One region of the Rhodoferax sp. GT1R46 genome, then DNA from elsewhere that is predicted to be linked to it. Evidence: predicted binding sites of a transcription regulator. Region 1 holds the regulator's gene; each other region holds the start of a gene.
What was found. The regulator sigma-54, encoded in region 1, starts transcription at its own class of promoters, with help from an activator protein. The targets are predictions, from matches to a motif close to TGGCANGNAANCTGCTTT.
Positions count from the first base shown of each region.

Region 2: a site for sigma-54 is predicted at 2,541-2,558, ahead of AC097W_RS00995 (phenol hydroxylase subunit). Genes of this name have one in related genera too.
Region 3: a site for sigma-54 is predicted at 2,797-2,814, ahead of AC097W_RS03250 (circularly permuted type 2 ATP-grasp protein). Genes of this name have one in related genera too.

Region 1 covers NZ_JBWMBC010000002.1:93,776-99,142, reverse strand. Annotated here, with positions in the region: gene AC097W_RS05850 (putative bifunctional diguanylate cyclase/phosphodiesterase) at 1-245, opposite strand, end outside; gene AC097W_RS05845 (transporter substrate-binding domain-containing protein) at 264-812, opposite strand; gene lptA (lipopolysaccharide transport periplasmic protein LptA) at 981-1,601, shown strand; gene lptB (LPS export ABC transporter ATP-binding protein) at 1,610-2,398, shown strand; gene rpoN (RNA polymerase factor sigma-54) at 2,408-4,015, shown strand; gene AC097W_RS05825 (THUMP domain-containing class I SAM-dependent RNA methyltransferase) at 4,012-5,367, shown strand, end outside.
Region 2 covers NZ_JBWMBC010000001.1:198,650-204,016, forward strand. Annotated here, with positions in the region: gene AC097W_RS00980 (aromatic/alkene/methane monooxygenase hydroxylase/oxygenase subunit alpha) at 1-929, opposite strand, end outside; gene AC097W_RS00985 (MmoB/DmpM family protein) at 957-1,226, opposite strand; gene AC097W_RS00990 (ferritin family protein) at 1,260-2,255, opposite strand; gene AC097W_RS00995 (phenol hydroxylase subunit) at 2,293-2,514, opposite strand; gene AC097W_RS01000 (sigma 54-interacting transcriptional regulator) at 2,845-4,524, shown strand; gene AC097W_RS01005 (GntR family transcriptional regulator) at 4,555-5,274, shown strand; gene AC097W_RS01010 (hypothetical protein) at 5,305-5,367, opposite strand, start outside.
Region 3 covers NZ_JBWMBC010000001.1:683,367-688,733, forward strand. Annotated here, with positions in the region: gene AC097W_RS03240 (transglutaminase family protein) at 1-171, opposite strand, end outside; gene AC097W_RS03245 (DNA internalization-related competence protein ComEC/Rec2) at 386-2,749, shown strand; gene AC097W_RS03250 (circularly permuted type 2 ATP-grasp protein) at 2,880-4,403, shown strand; gene AC097W_RS03255 (alpha-E domain-containing protein) at 4,416-5,367, shown strand, end outside.

The sequences.
Region 1 (5,367 bases):
CGGCGGCGCAAAAGCAATACAAATCCCACTGCGAACATCAGTAATCCGCCTACGGCCGACAGGGTCCACCACAAGGCGGCAGGGACCAGCGTGCGGGGCGGCTCGCCACCCCAGCGTGCCAACACGTCGAAATATGCCGACCCCGGCTTGTCGCGCCAGCTCTGCAAATGCTGGTCGATAGAAGCCAGCAGGTCCGCATTGCGGCCTTTGCCCGCAGCGTAAAACAAGCGGCTGGGCTGGAACATGATGGGTGTCTCCACCAGCTAGTAGCGCGGCGCCTGGAGCTCGCCGAACTGGTGGTTGGCGACCACGGCGTCTGCTTGTCCCGATGCGACTTTGGCGAAGCCGTCGGGCAGGCTGCCAACAGGCACCCATTGCGCAGCAACCCCAAAGCTGGCCAGCAGGCTGGCCAGGTGCTCTTGCTGAACGGACCCTTGCAGAACGGCAACCCGCAAGTTTTGCAGGTCCAGAAGCGACCGGATGTCCGTTCCCTTGCGCTGGTATAGCTGAGACCAGCTGTGCAGTGCCGGTGTCTTGTGAAAATCGAATAGCTGGGCGCGCTGCTCGCTGAAAGCCACATCGGGCATCAGATCAATGCGGCCCGCCTGCGTCGCTTCAAGGCAGGCTTGCCATTCGCACACGACCGGCACGAGCGTCCAGTCTTCATCCCGGGCTATCTCGCGCAGCAAATCACCAAAAATCCCGGAGGGCTGGCCATCGGCGCCCAGAGAAATCTTGGGCTCATTGGCATAGACGCCCACCCGCACTTCGCGAGCCTGCACTGCCGCACTGCACAGCCAGCAGAGCAGCATCACAAGCGCACGGTGCCGGACGAGCCTGAAAAACGCGTTTGGAGCCATTTCGACGCAATTATTGCGTAACGCCGCCACAACGGGTGAGATTAGCGTGACGGCCTCGCAATTCGTGCCATGCTCTCAGTACAATGGCAACAGCTCTTTTCGAGCAAGTTTCGTGCCTTTATGAAAAACATCTATTTATTCCTGTTTTTGCTGGCGACCTGTATCGGGTTTGCGCCCTCGTCGTGGGCCGAAAAAGCGGACCGCAGCAAGCCCATGAACATTGAGGCGGACGCGCTGCGGTACGACGACGTGAAGCAGGTCAGCCTGTTTACGGGGAATGTCGTCCTGACCAAAGGAACCATCGTGATTCGGGGCGCCCGGCTTGAAGTGCGCCAAGACCCTGAGGGCTACCAGTTTGGCGTGGTGACGGGCACGGCCGACAAGCTGGCCTTTTTCCGTCAAAAGCGGGAGGCGCTGGAGGAATACATTGAAGGCGAGGGCGAATCCATTGAGTACGACAGCCGCGCAGACACGGTCAAATTCATCAAGAAAGCCCTGCTACGCCGCCTGCGTGGCACCACGGTGGGTGACGAAATCACCGGTGGCCTGATTGTTTATGAAAACCTCACCGATATGTTCACTGTGGATGGTTCTGCCAGCAAGGCCGCCGGTGCAGCGCCCAGCGGCCGTGTGCGCGCCATGCTGATACCCAAACCCGAGGGGGCCGCCGCGGCCCCCACTCCGGCCACGCCGATTCCCCCGCTGCGCTCCACCACCACCCTGGGGGGCGCGCCCAAGTGACCGCGCTACTGGAGCCATTCGCAGAAAGCACCCCTGACACCGGGCCGGACACCGCCATTGGCCGGCTTGAAGCACGGCACCTGCAGAAGTCGTACGGCAAGCGCCAGGTGGTCAAGGATGTTTCCCTGACCGTGCGCACCGGCGAAGTGGTGGGTTTGCTGGGCCCCAATGGGGCGGGCAAGACGACGTCGTTTTACATGATTGTGGGCCTGCTGCGCGCCAGCGCGGGCGAAATCACCATTGACGGACAAAGCATTGAGCACATGCCCATCCACCGCCGCGCGCGCCTGGGCCTGGGTTACCTGCCGCAAGAGGCCTCTATTTTTCGCAAACTCAATGTCGAAGACAACGTGCGCGCCGTGCTGGAGTTGCAGCTCGATGACGCAGGCAAGCCGCTCAAGAGCCCCGAGATTGAGCTGCGCCTGACCGCCCTGCTGCAAGACCTGCGGGTGGAGCACCTGCGTGATTCGCCAGCGCTGGCCCTGTCGGGTGGTGAACGCCGCCGGGTGGAAATTGCCCGCGCACTGGCGACACGTCCGCGTTTCATTCTTCTGGATGAGCCCTTTGCCGGTATTGACCCGATTGCCGTGATCGAAATCCAGCGCATCATCAATTTCCTGAAATCCCGCAACATCGGGGTTCTGATTACCGACCACAACGTGCGCGAGACCCTGGGTATTTGCGACCACGCCTACATCATCAGCGAAGGTGTGGTGCTGGCCCAAGGCACCCCGACCGAGATCGTGAACAACGCCGATGTGCGTCGCGTGTATCTCGGCGAACACTTCAAAATGTAGGCCAGCGCAATGAAACCCGGTCTTTCACTGCGCGTTTCCCAGCATCTGGCGCTCACGCCCCAGTTGCAGCAGTCCATCCGCTTGTTGCAACTCTCCACATTGGAACTCAGCCAGGAAGTGGAGCAGATGCTCGACGAGAACCCGTTTCTGGAGTTAACCCAGGACGAGGCCCCGCGTGAGGATTTCGGTCTGCCCCAGGCCGACACGCCCGTGAGCGAAGGGGAGCGCGAGATGGAGCATGCTCCTAATTCGATAGCTGAGTACGCAGATTCCACGGGGGCTAGCAGCACAAAAGACGATGAAGCGACGCCGCTGTCTTCGGACGATGAGCCCAGTTGGGATGGCGACGGCACGACCGAGCTGGTACCCGACGATGGCGAATGGGGCACCGACGCCAAGGCCAAAGCGAACAACCTGGGTGATGGCGAAGACGTGGATGCCACCGAGCTGGCGCGCTCACAGGAGTCCCTGCAATCGCACCTGCATCGCCAGGCATTGCGGCTGCGCCTGAGCGAAGAAGACCGCGGCGCGCTGCGCTTTCTGATCGAGTCCCTGAATGACGATGGCTACCTGGAAGAGCCACTGGAAGAGCTGGCCCGCGGGCTGGCCGGGGACGATGAAGAGCAGGTCGAAAACCTGGTGCACCACTTCACCGTGGCACTGGGCCTGCTTCACAGCCTGGAGCCCGTAGGCGTGGGCGCACGCGACCTGGGTGAATGCCTGCGTCTGCAGTTGCGCGCGCTCATGGCGTTGGCCAAAGCGGAATCGGAGTCGCCGGAACGCCGGGCCGTACTGGCGGTGGCCCTGGGCATCTGTGAGCAGCCCATGACCTTGCTCGCCCGCCGGGACGTCAAAACCCTGATGCAGCGCTGCGGCGGCACCGATGCGCAGACGCGTGACGCGATTGCCCTGATTAGCCGGCTGGAGCCTAAGCCGGGGCGGCGTTTTGTGGATGTGGAGCGCAATATTGTGGTGCCCGACGTGCTGGTGCTGCCGGTGGCGAAGACCAGCCCGGGCATGACGCCCAAGTTTCGCGTCATGCTCAACCCCGAGGTGATGCCCAAGCTGCGGGTGCACGATATTTATGCCAATGTGTTGCGCAACCACCGGGGTGGCAAAGACGCCGCCAGCTACGCCGGCTTGCAGCAGCGCCTGCAGGAGGCACGCTGGTTCATCAAGAACATCCAGCAACGCTTTGACACCATCCTGCGCGTGAGCACGGCCATCGTGGAGCGGCAAAAGAGCTTCTTCACCCACGGCGAACTGGCCATGCGCCCCCTCGTTTTGCGTGAAATTGCCGATGAGCTGGGCCTGCACGAATCCACCATCAGCCGGGTCACCACCGCCAAATACATGGCCACGCCGTTTGGCACATTCGAGCTGAAGTATTTCTTTGGCTCGGGGCTGGGCACCGAATCGGGTGGCAATGCCTCCAGCACGGCGGTGCGCGCCCTCATCAAACAATTCATCAGTGCCGAGAACCTGAAAAAGCCCCTGAGCGACAACCAGATTTCCGAGATGCTCAAAGAGCAGGGAATTGATTGCGCCCGCCGCACTGTAGCCAAATACCGCGAAGGGCTCAAGATTGCGCCCGCGTCGCTGAGAAAAGACCTATGAACCAACTCCAAATTTTTCTCCCCTGCGCCGCGGGCGTGGAGGATTTTCTGGCCACCGAGGTGCACGACCTCACGGGTTTGAAGGGTGAGGACCTGCTCACGCGCCGTGGCGGCGTGATGGCCCGCGCCTCCTGGCGCGACGCCATGCGGCTCAATTTGCACAGCCGCCTGGCGCAGCGCGTGCTGGTGCAGTTGTCGTACACCGACTACCGCAGCGAACAGGACCTGTACCGGGCGGCGGCCGATGTGGCGTGGGAGGTCTGGTTCACACCCAAACAAAGCATCAAGGTCGAAGTGACGGCGCAGCACAGCCCGCTCACCAGCCTGAATTTTGCCGCGCTCAAAATCAAGGATGCGGTGTGCGACCGCTTTCGCGACAAGGCCCACGGCGTGCGCCCCGATGTCAATACCCAGTGGCCTGACGTGCGCATCTACGCCCACCTGACCACCGAAACCTGTTCGCTCTACATCGACACCTCGGGCGAACCCCTGTTCAAGCGCGGCTGGCGCGAAGACAAGGGCGAGGCGCCGTTGAAAGAAACCCTGGCCGCGGCCATGATTGCCGCCAGTGGCTGGGCTGATGGCGATGGCGACTTGCTGCCGCTGTATGACCCCTGCTGTGGCAGCGGCACCATTGCCATTGAGGCCGCGCAGATTGCCTGCAACATCGCCCCCGGTTCGCTGCGCCACTTTGCCTTCGAGAAATATTTGCCGTTTCAGGCACACGTCTGGTCTGCTATCAAATCAGAAGCGGCTGACGCAGTCGTCAAGCCGGCTGCAGGTCAAAGCGCCTTGATTTACGGCAGCGATGTGTCGCACCGTATGGTCGATTTTGCCCAGCGCAATGCCGAGCGTGCCGGCGTGGCCGACGTCATCGAGTTTCGCGGTGGCGATGCGCTGCAGCGCATGCCACCAACCGAGTTGCCTGGGGTGATGCTGCTCAACCCGCCCTACGGCGAACGGATTGAAGTCGGCGGTATTGCTGGTGCGGGTGCGCGCGAGCAGGCGCATACCGAAGACGGCGGCGAATTCTTCAGCCAGCTGGCCACGCACTGGAAGAAAAACTTCTCGGGCTGGACCGGCTGGATCCTCACGCCCGACCTCAAATTGCCCAGCAAGATGCGCCTGAAAGAGTCCCGCCGCGTGCCGATGTGGAACGGCCCGATTGAATGCCGCATGTTCAAGTTCGACATGGTCAAGGGCGCGGCCCGCGCCAAGCCCGTGGGTGATGCGGGTGCGGGCGTTGAACAATCCGCTCCCAAAAGTGGCGCAACGGGCAACCAGGCCCATGAAGACAAGAAACGCGCCGACCGCAAGGCCAAAGCCGCGCGCGATTACCGCAAGCACATTGAC
Region 2 (5,367 bases), on a different contig from region 1:
TTGAACAGGGCTTCGCCGTTTTCTTCCACATACATTTCCCAGCTTTCGCGCCAGCTCATCACGCGCTTGGGCAGCATGTAATCCTGCATCATGGCCACAATGCTGAGCAGGCGGTAACCGCGCCAGAACCATTTGTCGATCCAGCCCTGCACGATGGGCACATTGCCTGGATCCTGCTCCAGCATGAACTTGATGCACTCAATGCCCAGCGTCATGTGGCGCGACTCATCGGACTGCGCGCTGAAGCCGAAGGTCACCGTGGACATGTCGCCGTTATGCGCCGCGCCCGACATAAAGGGCACGAACAGCAGATTGGTCAGCACGTATTCAAAAGAGAAGCTCACGGCCGTGAGGAACTCGAAGGGGCCACCGGTGTAGGCATCTTCAAAGAAGGACTTGGGCACCGACAGGTACCAGACCCGGTCGAACATGTGCTGCGGACTGTGCAGGCCGTTGAAGTACTTGTTGTAGTGGCTCAGGGCGTGGGTTTCGGTCTGGTAGTGTCGCAGTTCGTCAATCGACTGCATCTGGCATGCCACGCGGGCACCGGCGCCGGTGAACTGGCGACCGGCGTGCGCAAAGCCGCGGTAGGCGTAGTACTCCAGCGGCGTCACGCCGGTGAGGAACAGCTTGAGCGCGTTGATGTAGCGCGCGTCCGTCACGCCGAGCTGGCCGTTGTTCTGGGCAAAGGCCTCGATCACGGCGTAGAGCTTTTTCTCTTTTTCGCCCTGGTACTTCCAATAGGCGTCCATGGTCAGGCGGAAGGGGTCTTCCCACTTGTCCCAGTCGTGGATCTTGATGCCTTCGTACTTGTCGTAGGGGAAGACCTTTTCCATCGGCTGGTAGGTGGTGTCCCAGGCGAGGTCGCGGGTCATGGCGGCGTAGCGGTCTTTCAGACCGAGCTTCTTCTTGATGACGCGGGTATCCATTTTTTGTCTCCTAATGGGGTTCGGGGTTCAGTGGGTCCAGCTCAGCGAGAACTGGTCGTCGTCTTCGTCGATGTGGCCCGAGAGGGTGACCAGGTTGACGTGGATCTGTTGCAGATTGAAGGAGCGGCCGATCAGCTCTTCAATGCTTTCGCGTTTGATCACCAAGCTGTTGGGCGCAATGATCTTGACCAGGCCGGTGGGATAGGTGGCTTCGGCTTCTGAGTTGTCGGCCAGGATGGCGTCGATGATGGGACGCGCGTCTTCGTTGTCCTGGAAGGCGATAAATACATTCGACATGGGGCTTGTCTCCTTGGTGTTGTGTAGTGAGGCTCAGGCGGACAGGCCGGCCTTTTTGCCGCGCAGGTCCAGCGCAGCGCGGGCTTCCAGCAGGGCTTGTGCGCCTGCAGCGCCCAGTGCGAGTTCGGCCAGCGGTGCGAGTGCGGTTTGCGCACGGTCGGCCCAGGCCTGTACCCAACCGGCAATCAATTGCTTGTTGTCGGCGGATTCGGCGGTGGCGACCTTGAGCACGGCGTCGATCCAGCGCGCGCTGTCGCTATGCCACTCGGGCATGAAGGCGGTGAGCATGGCCACGGCGGTACCGCCCTGGGGCACGATGTGGTCATCGACAAAGCTGCCGAACATAAGCGGATACAGCTGGCCGTCCAGCGCAAAGTTCTGGGCGATGAAGAGTTCAAACGGGTCCGACAGCACCAGCGTGTCTTCCACGTAGTGGCGCAGCGGCTGCCAGCGGGCGTCGTTGAGCCAATCGTTCTTGCCAGCCTGCAGCACACCGGGCTCATCCAGCGCCAGCCCCAGGCGAGTAATGAACTGGGCAGCACCCAGCTGGTCCATGGCATGGAACATGGCGGGAGCGGTAAACGGCGTGCCGTAACCGTAGGCGCCGATCGAGCTGTTGTTCATATTGCCGCCCCAGGCCACATGGCGCAGCGGCATCAGCACCTGGCAGACCTTGGCGCGCACGGCGTCGGGCATCTTGGAGACCAGCTTGCGTGATTCCACGAATTCGTAGCTGGCTTCAATGGCGTCCTGCTGGCGGGCGCGGGCCATGGTCCAGGTGGCGTAGTAATACTGGCGCGGGTCGCGCAGGCAGTTCCAGTCGGCCAGCTTGATGGCGGAGCGGGACGCATCAAAGATCTCGTGTTCCGGATCCCAGGTCGGGCGGTAGTGGAAGTTGGCCGTGGGCTGCGTACCCAGGGTGGCCTCCTGGTAGCGCGAGGCGGGCTTGTCGTTGCCCACGTAGTGCGCGGTGTGCGCAAAGGTATTGCGCAGGGGCTTGATTTCACGGGTATGCAGATCTACAGACATGGGAACAATCCTTTGTGGGAGTGAGGGGCGCGGGGATTCAATCGTTCAACAGCAGCACTTTTTGACGCAGGCAGAAATCGTCAAAGGCAGCGCGGGGCAACATCAGGTCAACAAACAACTCGGGCCAGCCAATGGCGAACTCGAAACACACCAGGCCGTCGGCACGGACCTGCTTGATGCGCACGAACTTGGCGGACACATCGCAGATGCGTTCGTCCGGGGTAGTCGGTGCTTGGGGTAGGGTCAAGGTCTTGGGCATGGTTTGGCGGGTAGGTGCCTCATGACTTTGCAAGGACCCTGCCAAAAACGGCCACACCCGCCAAAATCTCGATATTTCTAGGGATAACCCCTAGAAATAGGACCCGACAACGCGCCACAGGCATCGGAATTTGGCATGAACTAGGGCTAACCCTTAGCCAATAGTCCACCCATTCGCCTTTGAAATACTGCATTTGATTCAGGCGAAACGGCTAAAATTCACCAAATGATCAATTTTCAAAAGTCGCGCCGGCCGTTCGGTGACCTGGGTCATGGAAACTAAAAATATCGAGAAAATGGCATTCAAGCCTTACCGCGAGACAAAGCACCCATGAGCCTGAAATACCCCCCGGACAGCGACCTGCGCCGCCTGCTGCGCTTCGAGACTGACAGCGGAGCCATCTGGCTCGGAGACCGGCGCATGGTGTTGATGCACACCAACGCCCTGGCCGCCCTGCGCCAGGATCTGATCACCTCCGTCGGCCCCGAACATGCGCGGCGCATCCTGACGCGCATGGGGTATGCCTCGGGCCTGTCGGATGCCGAGTACGCCAAGAAGACGCGGCCGGGCGAGGCCTTGCAGGACAGCTTTATGGTGGGGCCGCAACTGCACATGCTCGAAGGCGCGGCGCGGGTCACCCCGGTCAAACTTGCCTTTGACATTCCAGCGGGCCAGTTCTTTGGCGAGTTCCGCTGGGACCATTCCTGGGAGGCCTATGCGCACCGGCAGAAGTTCGGCGTGGTGGAAGACCCGGCCTGCTGGACGCTGATGGGATATGCCAGCGGCTACACCAGTGCCTTCATGGGGCGGCTGATCCTGTTCAAGGAGACGCAATGCGCCGCCTGTGGTGCCGACCATTGCCAGATCATCGGTCGCCCGATCGAGGAGTGGCCGGATGGCGAGGCACATCGTGTGTACTTCACCGACGACTCACTGATGGAGAAGATGGAGGCCCTGCAATCGCAGGTCGAGGCCCTGAAGTCCACCCTGGAGCCCGCCACCCAGGGCGGCCAGCTCATCGGCAACTCCAGCGCCTTTCGCAAGGCCTACACGCTGATGCAAAAAGTGGCCGCCACCCAGGCCACCGTGCTGCTCACCGGCGAGACCGGCGTTGGCAAGGAACGCTTTGCGCGTGCCCTGCATGAGCTCTCCAGCCGCGCAGATAAACCCTTTGTGGCGGTGAACTGCGCCGCCCTGCCGGCCGAGCTGATCGAGGCCGAGCTGTTTGGCGTCGAGAAGGGGGCCTATACCGGCGCCCATGCAGCGCGCGCCGGCCGCTTTGAGCGCGCCGATGGCGGCACCCTGCTGCTCGACGAAGTGGGCGAACTGCCGATGGCGGCGCAGGCCAAACTGCTGCGCGTGCTGCAGGAGGGCGAGATCGAGCGCGTGGGTGGCGAGAAGACGCGCAAGGTCAACGTGCGCCTGGTGGCCGCCACCAATGTGGACCTGGAAAAGGCCGTGGCGGCCGGGCGCTTCCGGCGCGACCTGATGTACCGCCTGAATGTCTACCCCATCTGCATTCCGCCCTTGCGCGAGCGCAAGACCGACATTGAGCTGCTGGCCCAGGGCATGCTGGCGCGCTTTTGCGTGCTGCACAGCAAGCGCGTGCTGGGCTTTGAAGAGCGCGCGCTACAGGCGCTGCTGCAACACGACTGGCCAGGCAATGTGCGCGAACTGGAAAACCTGGTGGAGCGTGGCGTCATTCTTGCAAGCCAGTCGGGCATGGTCGAAGTGGAGCACCTTTTCCCCAACCAGCCGGACGCAGCCCAAACCAGCCTGGATGCGCATGGCCATCTCGCCCCATTGCCCAGCGCGCAGGACGACGACCTGAGTAGCCGCATTCTGGACAGCGGCAGCACGCTGGACGAAGTGGAGGCGCGCGTGCTGGACCACGCCATGGCGCGCGCCCGCGGCAACCTCTCGGAAGCGGCACGCCTCTTGGGCCTGACCCGCCCGCAAATGGCCTACCGTCAAAAGCAACGCCAACAACGCGGCGCCGCGGCGCCCTAAACCAAAAACGCACAGAGCGGGATCAACTCCATGTCAACCATTCAACACAACCCGGCCACCGAGTCAGACCCCGATGCCGTGGTGCCGCGCACGCTGGTCGAGCGCGCGTATCTTAGCCTTCGCCACGACGTGGTCTGCGGCAAACTCGCCCCTGGCGAGCGCCTGCGCGTAGAGCACCTGAAGGACCAATACGAAGTCGGTTCCGGCACCCTGCGTGAGGCTTTGTCGCTGCTGGTGTCCGATGCGCTGGTCACGTCCGAAGGCCAACGCGGATTTCGTGTCGCACCCATTTCCATGGCCGATCTGGAAGACGTGACCAACACCCGCGTGATGCTGGAGACCGAAGCCCTGCGCCAGTCCATACGCCACGGCGACGCAGAGTGGGAAGCTTCACTGGTACAAAGTTACGAACTGCTGTGCACCACCGAGCGGAACCTGGCCGAGACCGGTTCCGTACGCTGGGAGCGGCGCAACAAGGCCTTCCACGAGGCGTTGATTGCCGGCTTCAACTCGACGTGGAGCAAATACCTGCTGTCCATCCTGTACCGTCACGCCGAGCGCTACCGCAACATCAACTTCCGTCTGACCGCCGCCCACGCCAGCGGCCGCGATGTGCACAAGGAACACGAAGCCATCTTCCGTGCCGCGGTAGACCGCCAGGAGGCCCGCGCAGCCCTGGCGCTGGAAGCGCATATTCGGTTGACGCATGACATCGTGCGCTTGCAGGCTAGTCGGGTGGCAGTGAAATAAGGAGGGTGGCAGCACGGGCCTTCGCCCCGCTCAAGCCGTGAGGTCTAACCCCACGACTTTCAGTTTCTTCGCGTACGAATCCCTGCGCTTCTC
Region 3 (5,367 bases), on a different contig from region 1:
TTGCTGCCAGTTGATGAAGTGTCCAGCGGCGGGCTCGACCTTGAGTGAGTACGAAATGATGTGGCTGCGGCAATGCGGCGCGGGGCGCAGCCGTACCACCTGGGGGCCCAGGTTGACCAGCCGGTCGTAGGTGTAGTGGGTAACGTGGTTCAGCGCAGCATGAATGGACATGGGTTGTCTCGGTTGGGCTCAATAAATTTCAATAGCTGGCGGGTGCCGCATGGTTTGAATCGTAACAAGCAATTCCCGCGCCATGGGTTTTTGCTGAGTCAATGGGGCGTGGTGACGGGTTAGCATGGGTTCAGTGCACGCTGTTTCTTACCTTCCCTCAGGATTGGCCCGGATTTTGTTCCCGGCCTTGCTGGGTTTTGTGGCGGGTACCGCGATGCAGTTGCAGCAATCGCAGCTGTCACCCTGGCTGGTTTATGCATCATTTGTGCTTCTAGCCCCCGTGCTCTATGCGCTGATAGCTACTAAAAAAATAGCAATCGCCGCACGCCTTGGAATGGCGTTGGTGGTGTTTGCGCTGCTGGGTTTCGGGGTGACGGGCTTGCGTGCGTCGTTTTACGAGAGCGACGCGCTGGCCCCCGCGCTGGAGGGCAGTGACCTGCTGGTGACCGGCGTGGTGGCGACCCTGCCGCAGCGCAATGAAGCGGGTTTGCGGTTCCGGCTGGAGGTGGAGTCGGCGCAGTTGGATGGGCAAACCCAGCGCGTGCCGCCACGGATGGATGTGGGCTGGTATGGCGGTGCCTATGCAACCGGCGAAGCCTTGCTGGGGCTGAACCGGTTGCCCGACGACCTCCAAGCGGGTGAGCGCTGGCAAATGACGCTGCGCTTCAAGGCGCCGCACGGCAGCCGCAATCCCCATGGATTTGATTACGAGTTGTGGTTGTGGGAGCAGGGCGTGCAAGCCACGGGCTACGTGCGGGCAACCGCCAAGGACCCGGTGCCGGTGCGGCTGGCGCAAACCTGGCGCCACCCGGTTGCGCTGGCGCGCCAGACGGTGCGGGACCGGATTTTTGCGCGCGTGGCACAGCGGCCCTTTGCCGGCATGATCGCGGCCTTGGTAGTGGGCGACCAGAATGCCATCGACCGCATCGACTGGGATGTGTTCCGAGCCACCGGTGTCGCACATCTGGTCTCCATTTCAGGCCTCCACATCACGATGTTCGCCTGGGGTGCGGCCTTGGCCATTGGCTGGTTGTGGCGGCGCTCCGGGCGTTTGTGCCTGGCGCTGCCGGCACCCAGCGCAGCCTTGCTGGGCGGCGTTTTGCTGGCCACGGCCTATTCCGTGTTTTCGGGGTGGGGCGTGCCCGCGCAGCGCACCTGCCTGATGCTGGCCACGGTGGCCGTGCTGCGGCTGTCGGGCGCGCGCTGGCCCTGGCCTCACGTCTGGATGCTGGCCTGCGCCGTGGTGGTGGCCAGCGACCCGTGGGCCCTGCTGCAGCCGGGTTTCTGGCTCAGTTTTGTCGCCGTTGGCGTGCTGTTTGCTACGGATTCAGGAGCGGCTAGCGCAGTAGCCACGGGGGCTAGAGGCACAAAAGGCTTAAAGAGTCACATTCTCTCCAACCTGCGTGAGCAATGGGTCATCACGGTGGCGCTGACGCCATTGACCCTGTTGTTGTTCGGCCAGGTGTCGGTCGTGGGGCTGGTGGCCAACGCATTGGCCATACCGTGGATCACGCTGGTGGTTACGCCCCTGGCCATGCTGGGCGTGCTGGTACCGGTGCTGTGGGATGTGGCGGCTGGGGCCATCGGCTGGTTGATGGGGGTTTTGCAGTGGCTCGCAAGCTGGCCCTGGGCTGCCATCTCCGTGGCCATGCCGCCGCTATGGGCCGGCGTGGCGGGTGTGCTGGGCGGCGTGTTGCTGGTGGCGCCTCTGCCCTGGACCCTGCGGGTGTTGGGCCTGCCTTTGTTATTGCCGGTTGTGCTGTGGCAAGCACCGCTGCCACCACCCGGGCAGTTTGAGTTGCTGGCGGCGGATATCGGCCAGGGCAACGCCGTGCTGGTGCGCACCGCCCACCATGCGCTTTTGTACGACGCTGGCCCCCGTTTCAGTCTGGAGAGTGATGCAGGCCACCGCGTGCTGGTGCCGCTGTTGCAGGCGCTGCACACCCGACTGGACACGGTGGTGCTCAGCCACCGGGATATGGATCACGTCGGCGGCGCGTCCGCTGTGCTGGCCATGCAGCCGCAGGCCGTGTTGCTCAGTTCCATTGAGGCCGACAACGCCTTGCAGACCCTGCGTCCGGCCGAGCGCTGTGTGGCAGGGCAGCGCTGGGAGTGGGATGGCGTGGCCTTCGAGGTGCTGCATCCACAAGCCGCTGACTATGACGCGGGGGCCAAATCCAACGCCATGTCGTGCGTGCTGCGTATTTCTGCGGCCGGTCAGGTGGCCTTGCTGGTGGGCGATATTGAGCAGGCGCAAGAGGCGCGGCTGGTGGCGTCGGGTGCGCCGTTGAAAGCCAACGTATTGCTGGTGCCGCACCACGGCAGCAAGACGTCCAGCAGTGCCGCTTTTCTGGATGCCGTGGCACCGCAGCGGGCCGTGGTGCAGTCGGGCTACCGCAATCGTTTTGGACACCCGGCGCCATCCGTGTTGGCGCGCTACCTGGAGCGCAATATTGCGGTGGTGGATTCGCCTCATTGTGGTGCGTTTACCTGGCAGTCGTGGCAGCCTCAAAAGCCTCAAAACAGTGCGTGCGCCCGGATTCAGGCGCAGCGGTACTGGCATCATCGTGTGCCATAGTGGTGCTGTGCCGTTGCCTTATTGGTGCCGTGGTCATTTGCGTGGTGTGGCGCGAACCTTGCTAAGTCAATAACAACCTGGGGCCGAGCTGTGCAGCAGCCAGTCCCGCAGAGTTTCAAAAGGGTGATGTATGCGGAAATTTGACGAGATGTACACCAGCCTGCCGTACGCGTTTTTTACGCATGGCAAGCAGGTTCGGGATCACTACAAGATTTACGACGAATGGCTGGCGCGCCAGCCCGGCGACATGATGGCCAAGCGGCGCGAAGAAGCCGAGATGATCTTCCGCCGCGTCGGCATCACCTTTGCCGTGTACGGCGAGAAAGACGAAGACGGCGCGGGCACCGAACGCCTGATTCCATTTGATCTGATTCCCCGCATCATCCCGGCGCACGAGTGGGCCACCATGGAAAAAGGCCTGGTGCAGCGGGTCACCGCACTGAATCGTTTCATTCATGACGTGTACCACGATCAGGAAATCCTCAAGGCCGGCATCATTCCGCGAGAGCAGATTGAGCAAAACGCCCAGTTCCGCCCCGAGATGATGGGCGTGGATGTGCCCAACAACATCTACTCGCAAATCTCGGGCATCGACATCGTGCGCGCCCCCAATGACAAGGGGGAGGGCGAGTACTACGTGCTGGAAGACAACCTGCGCGTGCCCAGCGGCGTGAGCTACATGCTGGAAGACCGCAAAATGATGATGCGGCTTTTCCCCGGGTTGTTCAATGCGCACCGCGTGGCGCCCATCGCCCACTACCCCGACTTGTTGCTGGAGACCCTGCGCGCCAGCAGTCCGGCCACTGCGGCTGAGCCCACCGTGGTGGTACTCACCCCCGGCATGTACAACAGCGCCTACTTTGAGCACGCGTTTTTGGCGCAGCAAATGGGCGTGGAGCTGGTGGAAGGGCAAGACCTTTTCGTCAAAGACAACTTTGTCTACATGCGCACCACGCGCGGCCCCAAGCGTGTGGATGTGATTTACCGCCGGGTGGACGACGATTTTCTGGACCCCACTGCGTTCCGGCCCACATCTACCCTGGGCTGTGCCGGCCTGCTCAACGCCTACCGCGCAGGCCATGTGACCATCTGCAATGGCGTGGGAACCGGGGTGGCGGACGACAAGTCCATTTACCCCTATGTTCCCAAGATGATTGAGTTCTACCTGGGCGAAAAACCCATCCTCAACAACGTGCCCACCTACATGTGCCGCAACAAGGATGACCTGGCCTACACCCTGGCCAACCTGAAAGACCTGGTGGTGAAAGAGGTGCATGGTGCGGGTGGCTACGGCATGCTGGTGGGCCCGGCCTCCACCACCGCCGAGATTGAAGATTTCCGCAAAGCCATTCTGGCCAACCCCGCCGGCTATATCGCCCAGCCAACCCTCAGCCTGTCAACCTGCCCCACGTTTGTGGAGAGCGGCATCGCACCGCGCCATATCGATTTGCGCCCCTATGTGCTCAGCGGCAAGACGGTGCAAATGGTTCCGGGCGGCCTGACCCGTGTGGCGCTGAAAGACGGCTCGTTGGTGGTGAATTCCTCACAAGGTGGCGGCACCAAAGATACCTGGATTCTTGAAGACGACGCAGTGCCTGTGGCCCCAGTGGCCCCGATCGCTCTTGCTGCCACTTCAACGCAATCCCAATCCTGAAGGAGACTATTCATGCTGTCACGCACTGCCGATCACCTCTTCTGGATGTCCCGGTACACCGAGCGCGCGGAAAACACCGCTCGGATGCTGGATGTCAATTACCAGACCGCGCTGCTGCCCCAGTCCGATGCGGTGGCACAAGTGGGATGGCAAGGTTTGCTGAGCATCAGCGAACTGTTGCCCACTTACACCGAGCGTTTTGGTGCCATTGAAGCCCGCGATGTGATGGACTTCATGGTCAAGGACGAGAGCAATCCGTCGTCCATTCTGTCGTGTCTGGGCGCTGCCCGAGAGAACGCCCGCGCCGTGCGCGGCACGCTGACGACCGAGGTGTGGGAGACCCAGAATCAGACCTGGCTGGAAGTCAAACGCATGGTCAAGTCCGGCGAGTTCGAGCAGGACCCTGCGCAGTTTTTTGAATGGGTCAAGTTTCGCTCGCATCTCTCACGGGGTGTCACCGTAGGCACCATGCTGATGGACGAGGCACTGCACTTCATGCGCCTGGGCACTTTCCTGGAGCGGGCCGACAACACGGCTCGCCTGGTCGATGTGAAGTTTCACGCGGTTCAAAGCGACTTTTTTGGCACGGCCAACGGGAAAGACCAGGAGTACGACTTCTACCACTGGAGCGCCATTTTGCGCAGCGTCTCGGGCTTTGAGGTGTACCGCAAGGTGTACCGCGATGTCATCAAACCCGAGCGCGTGGCCGATTTGCTCATTTTGCGGCCCGACATGCCGCGCTCCCTGCACGCCAGCCTGAACGAGGTGGTCAACAACCTGGGGCTGGTGGCGAGTGACCCGCTCAGTGAAACACTGCGCCGCGCAGGCAAGCTGCGTGCAGAGCTTCAATATGGCCGCATTGACGAAATTCTGGCCACCGGTTTGCATGCGTACCTGACGCAGTTCCTCGATCGTGTGAACGACCTGGGTGCCCACATCAGCCGTGAGTTTCTGGTGGCCACAA